DNA from 4 places in the Paenibacillus sp. FSL R5-0527 genome. Region 1 is predicted to be linked to each of the others. Evidence: riboswitches for the same ligand, from Rfam matches in the RefSeq annotation. Region 1 holds a riboswitch; each other region holds the start of a gene.
What was found. A riboswitch is a leader RNA that binds a small molecule or an ion and turns the genes downstream of it on or off. The one in region 1 is predicted to bind cyclic di-AMP.

Region 1 (3,701 bases):
TAACTAGGAGTTCTTGAAGAGAACGGGGAGGATAAATGATGCCGTTTACACCGCAAGAAGTACAAGCGCATTTGGAAAAGCTGGAAGGCTGGGAACTTGAGGAAGGACGATGGATCTTCCGCAAATATACGTTCTCCAATTTTATGAAAGGCATTGCTTTCGTGGATGAGGTAGCTGCGATTTCGGAAGCGTTTAATCATCATCCGTTTATTACGATCGACTATAAAACCGTGACCCTTCGGCTGACCTCATGGGAAGAAGGCGGAATTACGGCAGTGGATATTAAAGAAGCGCAGCAATATAACGAGGCGTTCGAGAAAATGCGCGCCGCGGATTAGGCCAGGCAAAAAACGCCCGCCGGAAACGCTTAAGTTTCCGGCGGGCGTGCTTTTCATATGCCGTTATTTTTGCCGTTATTTTTTCTCCGCGAGCCACATCGCGACGTTGGCAATTTCCTCATCCTTGAGCCGATCCTTGAAGGAAGGCATCATTCCGCCTTTGCCTTTGGTGATAATGCCGTAAAGCTGGTCAGCCGTTAGTTCGGCGCCGATCTTTTGCAGATTCGGTCCCGCGCCCCCTTGCAACTGATCGCCGTGGCAGGTGATGCAGTTTGCTTTTACGGTGGCTTCGGCTTGTGCCGCATTCATCGTAATTTCAGGCAATTGCGGTTTGGCTTCCTTGGCGGCCTGCTCCCGGCTCGGCAGGGTGAACATCAATACGATGGCCATAGCGCAAGCCACGAAGAACAATCCGCTCATGATCCACTTTTGCATTCCAATCGCCCCTCCTATGTAAGCTACCTTTTCCATTATAACGGAACATGCCGCTCGATCATAGTCTTTGTGTCAAAAATAGGAACAATTCCGTCGTGATTGCGGTAAAATTTGTAACAAACTTCATAGCAAGTCCGTTCTAATGGATCAGGAGCATTTCAGGATGAGGGGTGAGGCCCTCGATACACCATGCAATAAAAAGGCTTGGAGATGCCGCCAGGGGTCATTTTGTCGTAAAGGTCCGTGATGGTGAAGCCGGCCTTTTGATAAGCGCGAATCGCCCGGGTGTTCCACGTCAGCACTTCCAAATCGATCTCATGGCCCGGTTTCCGCCGCAGCGCCTCCTCGACGATCGCCGTTACAAACCGTTTGCCGAGCCCTTGTCCGCACAATTCCGGTTTCATGCCGATACCGAGCCGCGTAACCCTTTCCAACGGGAAATATTGGGCAAATCCGGCGAGTTCTCCGTTCTCGTCCAGCACGGACACGTATTGCTCCGCTCTGATCGCCGGGTTGCCGAATTCGACATCGAGCGCTTTCATTTGTTCCCAAGGAAGCCAGCTGTAAACGTCATAGGGAGAATCGTACCGCCAGGTGCAAATTTCTGCGCCGTGGCTCTCTTCCATGGGGACGATGCGAAACTGAACAATCGGTTTATCCATTGGGATCCTCCTTTAAAAACGGCATTCCTATTACCCTCACTCTAACGGGATTTACTTGACTTGTAAAGGTTCTGCCGTCTCTCGGACACCTGTGGATTTATGGAAATCAACAAAAATTCGGTAACCTTTTGGCGGGTCGCTTCGTTATATAGATAGGGATGAAAAAAACCGCAAGCCAATTCCCAAAGAATAAGCTTACGGCGGGCAGGTCATGCGGAGCGAAATTAAGCGCCGGCGGAGGTTCAGGATTCCGCGGCGTATACGGAATAACCGTATTTGCTGAGCACCCGCTTCGCGCCAACGAAGCGGTTTTGGTAATAACTGTTGCTCAATTTGTCGATCCGGATTCCTTTGGATGAAGAGGCATGGGCAAATTCTCCGTCGCCAACGTAGACGCCCACATGCGATACTTTTCCGCCACCCAGGGTATTAAAGAAGACAAGATCGCCGGCTTGCAGTTCGCTTTTTGATACCGGTGTTCCTACCTTGTATTGGGCCGTGGATACGCGAGGAAGCGTAACGCCCATTTGTTCGAACACATACCGCGTAAACCCGGAGCAATCAAATCCGGCCGTACTGGTGCCGCCGTATTTGTAGGGCGTGCCGTACACGGAATTGACGATGTTGGAGAGCGACGTTTCCTGCTCGTCCGCAAAGGCGCTTCCCGTTCCCAGACTGAAACATAGAGCCAAACTCGTTACCGCTGCTGCTAAAGTCTTTCTCAAGATGTCTAACTCCTTCCAAGGCCTGCGAGGTTAGCTTAAGGATTCGGTTGAAGGTTCCCTATGATCCTTTTGAAGCGGGATCAATTCACCCTGACTGATGTGGTTCCCCCGTTTCCCGGGTGCGGGGAATTCGGCAGCTTCATGTAGTATGCACCCAAAAACGACGTCACAACAAAAATTACAAAGTTGTTACTATTTCTGTTGGTCATTTTACCAAAGTGGGCCAACATTGGCAAGTTTCCCGCCAAAAAGGATGCTTTTGGCCTGTGTGAGGAGCGGAGTGATCTGGGTATTGATTCCTAAGGGGGATCGGTAGACAGGAAAAACCCGCAGGAGACGTGATATCCCAATCATCCCTGCGGGTTTGTCGAATTCGTTATGGATTGCGACTTACTGTTCGGCTGTCACAGCTTCAAATTTCTCGGAGCTCATAATGCGCTTAGCTCCAACATACCGCTTCTCGTAGTAACTTTCGCTCAGTTTGCTGATGACAACTCCTTTGGAAGAAGAGGCATGCGCAAATTTGCCGTCGCCGACATAAATACCAACATGAGATATGCCATCGCCGGAAGTGTTGAAGAACACCAGATCGCCTGCGATTAATTCATCCTTGGAAACGCTTGTTCCCATCTCAAATTGGGAGCCCGATTGATGAGGAAGATCGATGCCGAGCTTGTTAAATACATACATCGTAAATCCGGAGCAATCAAAACCGGACGTTGTTGTTCCGCCTGCGGAGTAAGGAGATCCGAGGCCTTCTTCAATGGCGCTGTCCAGTTTGGAATCCGCGAAAACGCTGCCGGTTCCGATCGTGAAAAGCAATGCAAAACTTACTGCTGTTACGGTCAAACGCTTTTTCAAGAATTATGCTCCTTCCAATGCCTACGAGGTTAGCTTAAGGATTCGGTTGAAGGTTCCCTATGATCCCTCGCTTACGAGATCAATTCACCCAAAGTGGTTCCCCCGTTTCCCCGGCGCAGGGAATTCGGCTTTGATTTCTCACCTGATAAGACTTATTCGACGTAACTTGCTATTTTCCTGCCAAAGATGACAAAAATAATTACAAAACTGTTACTGAAATTGTGTTGCTGTTATTTTAACAAAGACAGGGACCATTTGGCAATGGTTAATTCGCGAGACTAAGAGGGGAAAACCTGACACAAGGCCTTCGCAAAGTCGCGGAGGCCTTGTGCCGTAAAGGTTTCGGAGAGATGAAAAAATTTTAACTTTTCTCGGTTTTTGTCTGCCAGAGGCGATATTGCGAGGTGACCTGCCAAATTTTAAAAGCGCTGCGACAGAGAGGATAGGTTTGCTGGAGGATCAACGCCAGCATTCCGGTCCAGATCCAGGAGACCGTTCCGAACAGCAGGAACATGCCCAGCCCGAATGCGCCCAGTATGCAGGAGATCCCGATGCCCTGCAGAAGGTGCCGGAAGCAGACGAGGAGGGAACCCCAGACGCTTGATTTGAACAAGTACCCAAATTGTACGTAGAGAATGCATTGTCTTACCAGCCAGCCGTAAACGAACCAGCCCAGGATG
Region 2 (3,701 bases), 3.6 Mb from region 1:
ATCGCGGAGAAAAGCAGCGACGCCGGGATTTTCCAAACCTACGCTGTTGAGCATTCCGGAAGGCGTTTCGGCCGCGCGCAGGCCGTCGTTTCCCGCTTTTGGACGAAGGGTCAAGCCTTTGCCGCTGATCCCTCCAAGCTTGTTGATATCGTACAGCGCACCGTACTCCCGCCCGAAACCAAACGTACCGGAGGCCATAACGACCGGATTCTTAAAGGAAACCCCGGCGATGGCACAGGACAAATCGATCCCGCTCATGCGAAAACCACCTCCTCCACCGAAAAAACGGGGCCGTCCGTACACGCTTTTTTCCGGCCGTCCCGGCATTTCACGCTGCACACCAAGCAAGCGCCGATGCCGCAGGCCATCCGGTTTTCCAAAGACACGTACACTTTGGCCCGGCTTCCCGCGCTTGCCTGCTTTTGCTGCACGGCTTTCAGCATCGGATGCGGCCCGCAGGCGATGATCGTGTCATAAGCGTCAAAATCGGCGCGGTCGAGTATCGAACCGCCCACATCAACGATAGTCCGGCCCGCGGATGCCTGGCGAAACTCTTCGACCATGTACGCCTCCCGGCTGAAGCCGAGATATACGTCAGCCTGCGGCGCCGTTTTGAGGGCGAAATAAAACGGGGCGATACCGATGCCGCCGCCGATGAATGCCGTTTTTCCCGTTAGCGGGGGAAAGCCGTTGCCGAAAGGCCCTTCCATCCGGAGCGGATCGCCAGGCTTCAGCTGAGAGATCAGTCTGGTTCCTTCCCCGGCAATCCGGCACAAAAATCCGATCCGGTCCTCCGTCAAATCGAAAATGCTGATCGGCCGCGACAGCAATGGATACCGTTCGCTCGCGCGGAGCATATAAAACTGGCCCATTTTCCCGGCAAATCTGCCTTCCGCCGTCAATAAAAACACGTCATCGGCAACCCGCCTGTTGCTTACCACGATAGCCATCAAATCCACCTCTTCCTTACGTCTGCTTCATCAAAGGATGCAATTTTTCGGGAAGAACGTCTGTGATGTTTTTCATAATTGTGTCTTTATAAATCCCGTTAAAGATGGGCATACCAAATCATAACAGTACCCGGACGAAGGAGGAAAAATGTTGACTACCCTGTTCAGAAACTTCCTGATTTCCGTTTTCATTCTCGCGGTAATCGGAGGCAACATGCCCGTCGTATCGGCTTCTTCCGAAACGTCCCGCGCTGCGGCTGCTGCGCTGCAGCCCGGCGACAAGGAAGCAAAAGCTCAAGCCGCCCGGGCGGACGCCAAACCGAAGCCGGCCGATTTAAACGAGCTTCGGCGCAAATATTCCGAAACGTTCAAATTTCGCGGACCTGAGGTCAAGCAAGTGGCGCTGACGTTTGACGACGGGCCGGATCCGAGATTTACACCGCAAATTTTAAACATTTTACAGAAGGAGGGCGTGAAGGCGACCTTTTTTATTGTCGGCAACCGGGCCAAAAAATTCCCTGCCCTGGTAAAACGGATACGCCGGGAAGGCCACCTGATCGGCAATCACTCCTTTGGCCACCCGAATTTCGGAAAACGGTCGCTCAAGCAATTTCAAACGGAAATTTTGCGTACGGAAAAAATCATTCAGCAAACCGCCGGGTACCGGCCCAAGCTGATCCGTCCTCCTTACGGCGAAATCCGGGAGCCGCAAATTCAATGGGCAAAGCAAAACGGCTACACCATCGTCAACTGGAACGTGGATTCGCTGGATTGGAAAGGGCTGAACAAATCCAAGGTCGAAAACAACGTGCTCGGCGCCATAGGGCCCGGTTCGATCGTTCTTTTTCATGCCGGCGGCGGCGTAGGGTCCAACTTAAACGGTACGATCCAGGCTTTGCCGGACATTATCCAAACGCTGCGGGACAAAGGCTACCAGTTTGTCGATTTGGCCGAATTGCTGCATACGGCGAAGTATAGATAAAAAAAAGAAAAGCGCGAGCATCAGACCCTATGGTCTAGCGCTTGCACTTTTTTTACTTGATCTACATATAAGCAAACGAATTTACTTCAACACGTACAGGGTGACTTCCTGAAACCCGAACGATTCGACGGATTTGACACTGCCGGGAATGAAGATGTCGATGCGGTTGCCTTTGATCGCTCCCCCCTGATCGCTGGCCGTGGCCACAAACGCCTGCTTCGGCAAGCCATCATGATTATATCCGGTGACCAGCACCTTCGTTCCCATCGGAATCACGTCCGGGTCGACGGCGATCGTGCCCAGCTTTAACGGGTTGCCGAAATAATCGACCGCGCCCCATTTTCCGTTTTCGTCGGCGGCCGCCGAGTATGCCGATGCTTTCATCTGAATCGTATGGGAATAATTAAACGTTTTGCCCCAGGCTTCGACGACTTTGTCCGATGGCAATACGGTCGGCCCCGACACCGCGTCGGCTTTCATCGTCTTTGCCGCGGGAGCCTGGTTCGATTCCGGCGCCGCTGCTTTCGCTTCGGGAGCCTCCGTTCCCGGAATCGTCAACTTCAGCCCCTCGTATATATTGCCGGGATCAATCCCCTGATTGGCGTTCATCAATTGCTCCATGCCGACTCCGTACTTCTTGGCCAACAGATAGAAGGTATCTCCTTCTTCCGCCGTATGTACCGCATCCGCGTGCACAGGTACCGTCTGTAGAACCGCCGCCAAACTTGCGGCTACCAACGTTGTTTTTGCAATCTTCGAGAATAAGAGATTTTTCATGCTGTTCTTCCTCCTTTTATACGCCTGCGGAGTTAGTTGTCGGATTCGGGAAAAAGGATTATCCCCGGCGCCCAATGCGAGCGCTTCACCCCAAGAAACCACGTTTCATTTAACGTTCGGTTATTCGCTGAATCATCCCCCGCACCTGCCGAAGCAGGTTTTGGCTATCTGAATATATCACAATTTTGTAACCAATTGGACAGGAAATAGTATCCAAACCGCGCAAACCCGCATTCTGCCGCTATATTTATTTATGGAATCATGTAAAAAAAGTAACAACTCATTCATGATGTAACGTACAAGCAAGCTTCTAGCCAAGCTTGAGAACATGGAAGGCTGATGGGGTGATCGGCGGATCAACATCCGCTGTCCGTACGGCTTTGCACGATTATCCCGTTTGATCAGGAAGCAGAGAAGAAGATGGCATTGTTCGGGAGAATCAGAATATGCTTGGGAAAAGCAGACATGTTCGAGATCATCAAATCTGTTCATAGATCATTGCCAGGTTCGGGAAAAGGAGGTTTAGGAGAAGTGAAGTGAAGCAGACCTGACGGGAGAATGGGGCAAGACAACGAAAAAAAAGAAAAGACCGTGATCTTGCTGCAGCCTGGATCCGTTTGCAGCAACGTCTGAAACGTTCAAGCACTTCTATAGGCCGCAGCCGCAAGGGGCTGATGCGGTTGACGCGCGATCAGCCGGCGGTAAGGGGTCGTGGGAATCGCCACACACATGCGCAGTAACTTCTGCCGCATCGTTTCTTCCGCTCCGGGCCGTCCTCCTTGCAGGCGCAGCCGGCGGCGTCCGGTGTATTCGTTCAGGTACGCCTGCAGATGCTTCAGCCCCAAGGCTCCATACGTACTCTTCAGCGATTCCCACGCCTCTCTCACTACTCTCCGCAAGGGAGCATACAGCCGAAAGGCCTGAGGGAACAGCTGTACCGCCGATGTATGGACATCCACATGCCCGCCAATAAACTCGGTTAGATCTTGACG
Region 3 (3,701 bases), 5.7 Mb from region 1:
CGTTACAATTTGAAATCAACGGGATTGGAACAAATAGCGCTTGTGGCAACCGTTAGAATATTGGTGTGCCCAGAAAGGAATCTTTCCGCAGATTTAAATGCAGCGCTAGTGCCAATTGCCGCTATTTTGCGGAAACAAATACAACGCTCATTCCCTCTCTGCTCCTTAAACCAAAAAACCGTCGAAGCAAAAATTGCTCCGACGGTTTTTTGCGTTCTGCAGGATCTACCCTCTTCATAGCCGCCTAAGGCTGCTGCAGCAGCTGCGGAGATTGCGGGGGCTCCGGCTGCTGCGGCTGCAGCGGATGCAGCGGCGGCGGACCCTGCGGTGGACCCTGCCGCTCCTTGCCCGGCGGGTTGAACAGATAGATGACGTAAGCGACGATCGCTGGCAGGGCGATGTAGACCAGACCGGCGGCGATGTTCACCGCTCCGCCCATAAACATCAGGCTCAGCGCCATAAGGATGCTGTCAAAGATCACGTGCGAGAAAACGACGGTCGGAAAGCCGTAGCGCAGGAAAATGAAGCTGAACAGCAGTCCGATAAAGGTCAACTCGATCGGCCGTGAAATGACCGGATAGATCGGATACAGCGTATGGCCGAAAGCCCAGATCAAGGTCGTCAAAAGACTGGCGACGAACGTGCTGCGGAACAGCTTCTTCAGCATCGGAATGCCGAACAGCCGGTAAACGGCTTCCTCGCCGATCCCGGCCACCCAGGCGAGCAGCGGGAACAGGAGCGGGTAGACCATGTTGTACGGCGATTGTGTCGCATCGGTCGTCGACCAGGTATGAATCGTTCTTTCCAGAATGAAGAAGACAACCGACTGCACCCCGAGCAAAATTAAAGCCCACGCATAACCGTCGGCCACCGCGGTCAGCACATGGCGGCCGTAACCTTCCTCCCTGGACCGCGCCCACAGATTGATGCCGTTTTTCCGCCACAGTCCGTCCCCGCCGACGAGCGAGAAATATACCGAGGCGGCAAGAATCAGGGTGACCAGCCCTTGAATCACGAACCCTACCGTCAGCACGATCGGATCGAGCCCGTCCTTTTCAAACACAGGCAGCATGTTGACCGTCCCGATGACGGACAAGACGAAGTAGGCGCCGGCCAGAAAAATCCCGCGTTTAAAAGTGGTATGCGCCCGCGTCAGCGCGCTGTATACGATGGCCAGGATGCCGAGCACAAACGTGAACAGGGCGTATCCGGCAAAGGTAAGCCAGTTGGCCAGCCGCGTCTGCCCGGCGACGTAATCGGCATGCGTCTCGGGAACGGAGAAGTAGCTTTCGAATGACGATACGGCGCCGTATTCGTAGCGGATATCGATCGTCGCTTGCGACTCCCCGAGCTCATCCCCCTTGATGTGATAGAGCAGACCGACATCGCCCTCGCCCGACACGCGCTCAAGGCGGGCCGGATCAAAGCCGAACGTGGCCAGATAAGGCGCGGCCAGCCGCTCCTTCTCCTCCAGCGTCAAGTCGCCTTCCCAGGCGCGCAGCGAGTCTGGCGTCTCGGTACCGTAGTCCAGCATCATCTGCTTTTTCGCATTGCTCGCGGAAACGATTTCCTCGAACCCGACCACTTTGCCGGTGGTCATGTGAACGTCGACGGTCAAAGCGCTAAACCCATCGTTTGGTTCGTTGAAACGGACGCGAAAAACGTCGTACGGAAATTGCTTGTCATACGTCTTCAGGAAAGGGGCGAGCAAATCCGCCTTCGTTAAATAACCGTACAGATCGGAGCGCGATTCATAGGTAACGAGCGCTTTTTCGGGATGACCGGCCAACTCGAAGTTCAGCACCGACTTTGCAAATTCGATAGCTTTCGTTCTGGCCTGCGATTTGGCGATGACGTCATCCGACTGCTCCATTTGCAGCGTGTCGGAAGCGGTTGTCGGAAAAATCTGGACGATGAAGAAAATGACCAACCCGATCAGGGCCATCAGCCAAAGCGTTTTTGTCTTCAGCCTGCGGCTGAACGGTTTCATAGGTGAAAACATTACAAAACTCCTTTAAAATTTTTTGTTCTCAAGTATGATTTTGCGCGAAGTACATCACAGTAAAGATAACATAGTGGAATTTCCAACGCCAGTTGAAGGCAAAAATGATGAAAAGATGCAATAATCCCGTTATACCCTAGCATGGCTCAGATTGGACGGCAAGAAGATCGGCGATTTGCCGTTTCCAGCCTTTTTTCACCGTTTTTAATCAAAAAGAACCTTTGTAGTGGAAGCCAATAAGGTTTATAATCCATTTGACGAAAACGGAATGAAAACATTTGAAAAATAATAAGGCCTAATTTCGATTTCGAAAACGGGGGAACCGATTTTTTTTGGGGTGAATTTCGCGCGATTGTGGCGGCAGCGGCATGGCTGCCTTGGTCGGGCGATTAGGGCAACTGTGCATGCCCGAATCCGTCAGCTAACCTCGTAGGCCTCCTGCAACAGGAACCAAACACCGAAAGGCATTGGATTTCCAGTGCTTTTTTCTTTTGTTCTTTTTTCACGACAACAATGGGGTGAATGAATTGTCTTTCAAAAAAATCAGCTTTTCCCCGCCGCAAATTTTGGTGTTGGGTTTTGCGCTCATCATTTTGCTGGGATCGCTGCTGCTGATGCTGCCGATTTCCAGTGCGGCCGGGGAGATGCTGCCGTTCGTCGACGCGCTGTTTACGGCGACTTCGGCGACATGCGTAACGGGACTGGTCGTCGTCGATACCGGGACCTATTTTTCCACGTTTGGCCAAATCGTAATCATGCTGCTGATTCAGGTCGGCGGACTTGGGTTCATGACTATGGCCACCTTGTTTTCGCTCGTGTTGAAACGGAAAATCTCGCTGAAGGACCGGCTGATCCTGCAGGAGGCGATGAACCAGAACACGATGGAGGGCATCGTCCGGCTGATCCGCAAGGTGCTGCTGTATTCGCTGGTCATTGAATCCTGCGCGGCGCTGCTGTTCGCGATTCGCTGGGCGTTTGACATGCCGCTGGGCCGGGCGCTGTACTTTGGCGTTTTTCACGCGGTATCCATGTTTAACAACGCCGGGTTCGACCTGTTTGGCGAATACCGGAGCTTGACGTTGTACGTGGCCGATCCGCTCGTCAACTTCGTGGCGATGTTTCTCATCGTGTCCGGGGGCATCGGGTTTATCGTGCTGTCGGACATCATTGATTTCCGGCGCCGCCGCAAGCTGTCGCTGCATTCCAAGGTGGTGCTGTCGATGACGTCGGCGCTGATCGTGGTCGGGGCCCTGGTCATATTTATATTCGAATTCACCAATCCGCGGACGCTAGCCCCGCTCGGCTGGGGCGGGAAATTTTGGGCCGCGCTGTTCCAGTCGGTGACGCCGCGGACGGCAGGGGCCAACACGGTCGATATCGGCGCGCTGCGGCAGGCTTCGCAATTTTTTATGATCATCCTGATGTTTATCGGGGCTTCGCCCAGCTCGACCGGCGGCGGGATCAAAACGACGACCTTCACCATTCTCGTGGGCGCGGTCATCTCCATGATCCGCGGGCAGTCGGACCTCGTCCTGTTCCGCTACCGGATGGCCCAGGAACGTATTTTCAAAGCGGTCACCATCACGATGCTCGCTTTATTTCTTGTGGTGGCCGTCGCCATGGTGCTGTCCACGACCGAGGACGCCAGCTTCCTGAGCATTCTGTTCGAGACGACCTCCGCGTTTGGCACCGTCGGCCT
Region 4 (3,701 bases), 3.9 Mb from region 1:
CGGCGTCCGCCTGGTAAAAGACGACCCGCTCGGGATAAGCGATAAACGCCTGGCCCGCCGTCAGCGTCAGCGTCTCGCCGTCCTCCACGCGAACGATCCCCTTTCCCTCATGGACAAAGTGGATCTTATAAACGTCCCGTACGCCCGGGCCGAACGAATGCTGGGGAGCGCAGGCTTCCTTGCCCCAATAGCATAAATACAGCTCCGGTGAATCGCGGAACGGACGGTCCGGGTTGTAATGAAAAATCGCGGCCAATAACAGCACCTTCCTTGCACTTGGCAGTGGAATTGAATGCGCCCGCATCCGCTGACATTGTACCACAAAACAATGTTTCCAATTGCCGATCCCATGCAAAAAAGAGCGGGTGCGCCAAGGTCATTGATTTCCTTGGTACCCGCTCTTTTACTTTCGCTATGCTCCGCCGATTTGCTAATGAACCGCCGCCGGCTCCTGCACTTTCTGATAAAAAGCGCCGAGCGTATTCATCGTCGACATCGGAGCCGCTTCTAACGGATAATAGCCTTTTTTTACCATCCATTGCCATACGTCATAAGCGTGGTGCGAGCACATGCAGAAGGCATGCTCCAGGAAGCTGCGGATTTCGGGATGGCTCATCTCCATGGCCGCCCAAGCGTACTCCCTGCCCGCCCGTTTCAAAGTCAGCAAATAAGCGGTGGCGATTTCCCGGTCGTTGAACTGCTGAATCGAGGTTCTCGGCATGACCGGAACAGGCGACGCAGACGCCTCGGTAAAGGATTGCAAGACCGGCTGCAAATCCGGAATGGCCAATTTCCCGCTGGCCCCTTCCGCCTTGCTTAAATACTCCACCTTCATGTTGTAGTCCTGAAAATGGAGCGGAAGATGTTTTTGCAAGATCGCCTTCAGTTCAGGGTCCTGCGCTTGGTTTAAGAAACACGCCATGTTCGTAATCGAGTTAACGCAGCTTAACGTTAGTTCGTTCAAATCCTGTGCCTCGTGTGCGGCCAATTCCATGAGAACGTATCCTCCTTCGCTGTTTTGCGGTTGCTTGGTAAATCACTTTTAGAATGCGCCCCATCGTTTTCTATTATTGCCGGAAGCCGGAGTAAAATCGTCCCATACAAGGACAAATACCCATAAGGTTCCGCTGCGCATATAATGAATCAATCCTAACTATGGAGTGTGAGATCGTGAATAATGAATGGAAACAGGAGCATCTGGCCTGGCATGAAACACTGGAGCTGCATGAGCTGGTCGCCTCGCAATCCGCCAATTTGGCGGCGTTCAAAAAGAAACTGCCGATGGTGATGGACCCGGAGTTAAAAGCGCTTTATGCAGAAACGATCAAAACCTTGGAGCACAATATCCGCGAATTGCTCAAATTTTATCCGCTGGCGCCTGGTATGGCCCGCAACGTTTCGCCCGATATGACCGGTTTTGACGCGGCCAACCTGCTTGGCTTCGCTAAAGCCTCTGTACGCAATTACGCGAACGCCATTACGGAGACGGCTACTCCTCAATTAAAAGAAACGTTCCAAAAACATCTGCTTGGCGCCATCGCCCTTCATACCAAAATATTTAACTTCATGTACCAACACGGTTACTATCCGGCGTACAATTTGGAAGAACTGCTGGCCCACGACGTGCAAATGGCCAATCAAGCGCTAAACATGTAGCTTGCGAAAAAACCCCGGAATTCCGGGGTTTTTCTGGCGGTGCGTCATTTCTTTTGTTCCTTTTCTTCAGGTTCATCGTATTTATTGATATGCCCGGTAATGGCTTCGACCGCTTCATTCACATTCGTGGTGGCCGGCACGGCCTTAACCTCGTCTTCGGTCTTATCGACAAAATTTTGATGATCCGCGCGTACGGCTTCAATTTTATTGCTCACCTAAAGGTCACTCCTTTCCCGGAAGGTTGTGGTTTGAATTTACTATGCGATATTTTGCGCTTCTTTATGTATAAAGCCGCCCCAACGCAAAGCCATTTTGCCGGGACGGCTTTTTTTCTTAAAATTCCGCGCGGGCCGCCATGTATTCGGGTCTCGGCTTCTTCCCGAAATAAGGCTCCGCCAGTTTGTTTGCTACGCTGTTATAGACCATAAAAATATTGCTGCGCGGGTACGGCGTAATGTTGCTGTTGGAGCCGTGCATTAAATTGCAGTCGAACAGCAGTACGGAACCTGCCTTGCCGACCGGCGTTTCAATGCCGCAGCGCTTCGCCAGTTCGGTTAAGCTCGCCTGATCGGGCGCGATGAATTCCTTGGAGCAATCATCCGGCGCCTGGCCGACGCACGACACGAAGATTTGATGGGAACCGGGCATGACCATAAGCGGTCCGTTAAACGGATAATTGTCTTCCAGTGCGATCAAGCAGCTGAGCGCCCGCATCCGGGGCATCCCGTCCTCCACATGCCAGGTCTCAAAGTCCGAATGCCAGTAAAACTCTTTGCCGGTAAATGCCGGCTTATAATTGATCCGCGACTGATGGATGTAGCTTGGTCCCCCCAAAACATGCTCGACGATCGCGAGCAGTCTCGGATGCCGGGACAACTCCTGAAAAACCGGGTGGGTCCGATGAATCGCAAAGATCGAATGCACTTCTTCCCCGCCGGGCTGGCGGATAATTTCATCGGATGAAAGGTTCCGGGATGCTTCCCGCAAGCGCTGCGCCTTCTCCTGATAGCCCTTTAATTCCGCTCCGCCGAAAAAGTTCTCCAGGAACAGATAACCGTTTTTGGCGTAAAAATCCGACTGCTCTTTGCTGATTCCGCTTTCCGCGTTCCACTCGCCATATACGATGGGGTCCTGCCGCGGAAGCCATCTCGGCTCAGCATACACCCGGGAAGGGTAAGCATCCGTCTTTGGATCAAAAATTACGGACGTTTCCAATTGATTCATTCCTCCTCATCCCCTCATAAGAAATATTTGTCCAAACCAAAAAGGACCGCCGCTTGGAGAAGACAAAGCTTACCCAGCAGGGTCCTTAAAACGGACAAAGGCCCTTATAAAAGGGCCTAATAAAATCTCTTAATGTCGCAATATAGACCCATCCACTGCTGACGAGGTTAGCTGACGGGCTCGGGTAAGATGGTACCCTACAATCATTGCTGAATGATTCGCCCCAAAAAATTGGTTCCCCCGTTTCCCGGCTCCTTAAGCCGGAAACTAAGCGTGAGTCTATAGTAAAGGCAATTCGCGTTCATGTCAACCCATGTTCTGTAACATTTTCGATTTCGCCATATGCTCGCCGCCGTATTCGTTACTGCAGCCGGCTTTCCGCTTCAGCCAAATCGGCCTGATCCTCCTGCAAATCTTCCTTGGCGCGTTCCAGCGGTTCCGGGTTCATGCGCCCATCCGCCTGGGAAATGGCGTTCTCCGCTTTGTGAATGGCGTTGTAGGCATTTTCCACCGTTTCTTCGGTCGGATGGGACTGTGCTTGCGTTACGGCCCGGTGCGCTTTTTTGACGGACTGCTGGGCGGATGAGATCGGGTTTTGCGATTGCATGCTGGAATAAGGATTTGCCATGTTTTAGCCTCCTCCAAAAAGATGATAAGATGCAGGACCTTACTAATTTGAGGAAAAGGGCCGGACAATATGCGTTCGAACTTTTGCCAATCCCACGCTCCTGCCGCATAGGCCGCAGCGAAAAACCAACTTTAAAGCAGATAGAGCATGGATTTGACAGCGATGGAATACGGAGCCGGAAAAAGGAGGAGGA

Region 2: linked by a shared signal. The riboswitch ahead of NYE69_RS19015 (3D domain-containing protein) and the one ahead of NYE69_RS03605 (C40 family peptidase) in region 1 are both predicted to bind cyclic di-AMP.
Region 3: linked by a shared signal. The riboswitch ahead of NYE69_RS29310 (TrkH family potassium uptake protein) and the one ahead of NYE69_RS03605 (C40 family peptidase) in region 1 are both predicted to bind cyclic di-AMP.
Region 4: linked by a shared signal. The riboswitch ahead of NYE69_RS20520 (phytanoyl-CoA dioxygenase family protein) and the one ahead of NYE69_RS03605 (C40 family peptidase) in region 1 are both predicted to bind cyclic di-AMP.

What each region holds. Positions count from the first base shown of each region.
Region 1 is NZ_JBBOYI010000001.1:789,046-792,746, forward strand. It holds gene NYE69_RS03590 (4a-hydroxytetrahydrobiopterin dehydratase) at 39-338, shown strand; gene NYE69_RS03595 (c-type cytochrome) at 414-773, opposite strand; gene NYE69_RS03600 (GNAT family N-acetyltransferase) at 932-1,435, opposite strand; gene NYE69_RS03605 (C40 family peptidase) at 1,678-2,160, opposite strand; cyclic di-AMP (ydaO/yuaA leader) riboswitch at 2,165-2,306, opposite strand; gene NYE69_RS03610 (C40 family peptidase) at 2,551-3,021, opposite strand; cyclic di-AMP (ydaO/yuaA leader) riboswitch at 3,025-3,161, opposite strand; gene NYE69_RS03615 (hypothetical protein) at 3,383-3,701, opposite strand, start outside.
Region 2 is NZ_JBBOYI010000001.1:4,341,561-4,345,261, reverse strand. It holds gene NYE69_RS19030 (dihydroorotate dehydrogenase) at 1-258, opposite strand, end outside; gene NYE69_RS19025 (dihydroorotate dehydrogenase electron transfer subunit) at 255-950, opposite strand; gene NYE69_RS19020 (polysaccharide deacetylase family protein) at 1,102-1,932, shown strand; gene NYE69_RS19015 (3D domain-containing protein) at 2,014-2,709, opposite strand; cyclic di-AMP (ydaO/yuaA leader) riboswitch at 2,715-2,885, opposite strand; gene NYE69_RS19010 (IS1595 family transposase) at 3,348-3,701, opposite strand, start outside.
Region 3 is NZ_JBBOYI010000001.1:6,523,446-6,527,146, reverse strand. It holds gene NYE69_RS29315 (CPBP family intramembrane glutamic endopeptidase) at 245-2,002, opposite strand; cyclic di-AMP (ydaO/yuaA leader) riboswitch at 2,285-2,454, shown strand; gene NYE69_RS29310 (TrkH family potassium uptake protein) at 2,521-3,701, shown strand, end outside.
Region 4 is NZ_JBBOYI010000001.1:4,653,075-4,656,775, forward strand. It holds gene NYE69_RS20500 (AraC family transcriptional regulator) at 1-256, opposite strand, end outside; gene NYE69_RS20505 (spore coat protein) at 431-994, opposite strand; gene NYE69_RS20510 (spore coat protein) at 1,156-1,656, shown strand; gene NYE69_RS20515 (hypothetical protein) at 1,701-1,871, opposite strand; gene NYE69_RS20520 (phytanoyl-CoA dioxygenase family protein) at 1,990-2,880, opposite strand; cyclic di-AMP (ydaO/yuaA leader) riboswitch at 3,022-3,164, opposite strand; gene NYE69_RS20525 (hypothetical protein) at 3,242-3,508, opposite strand.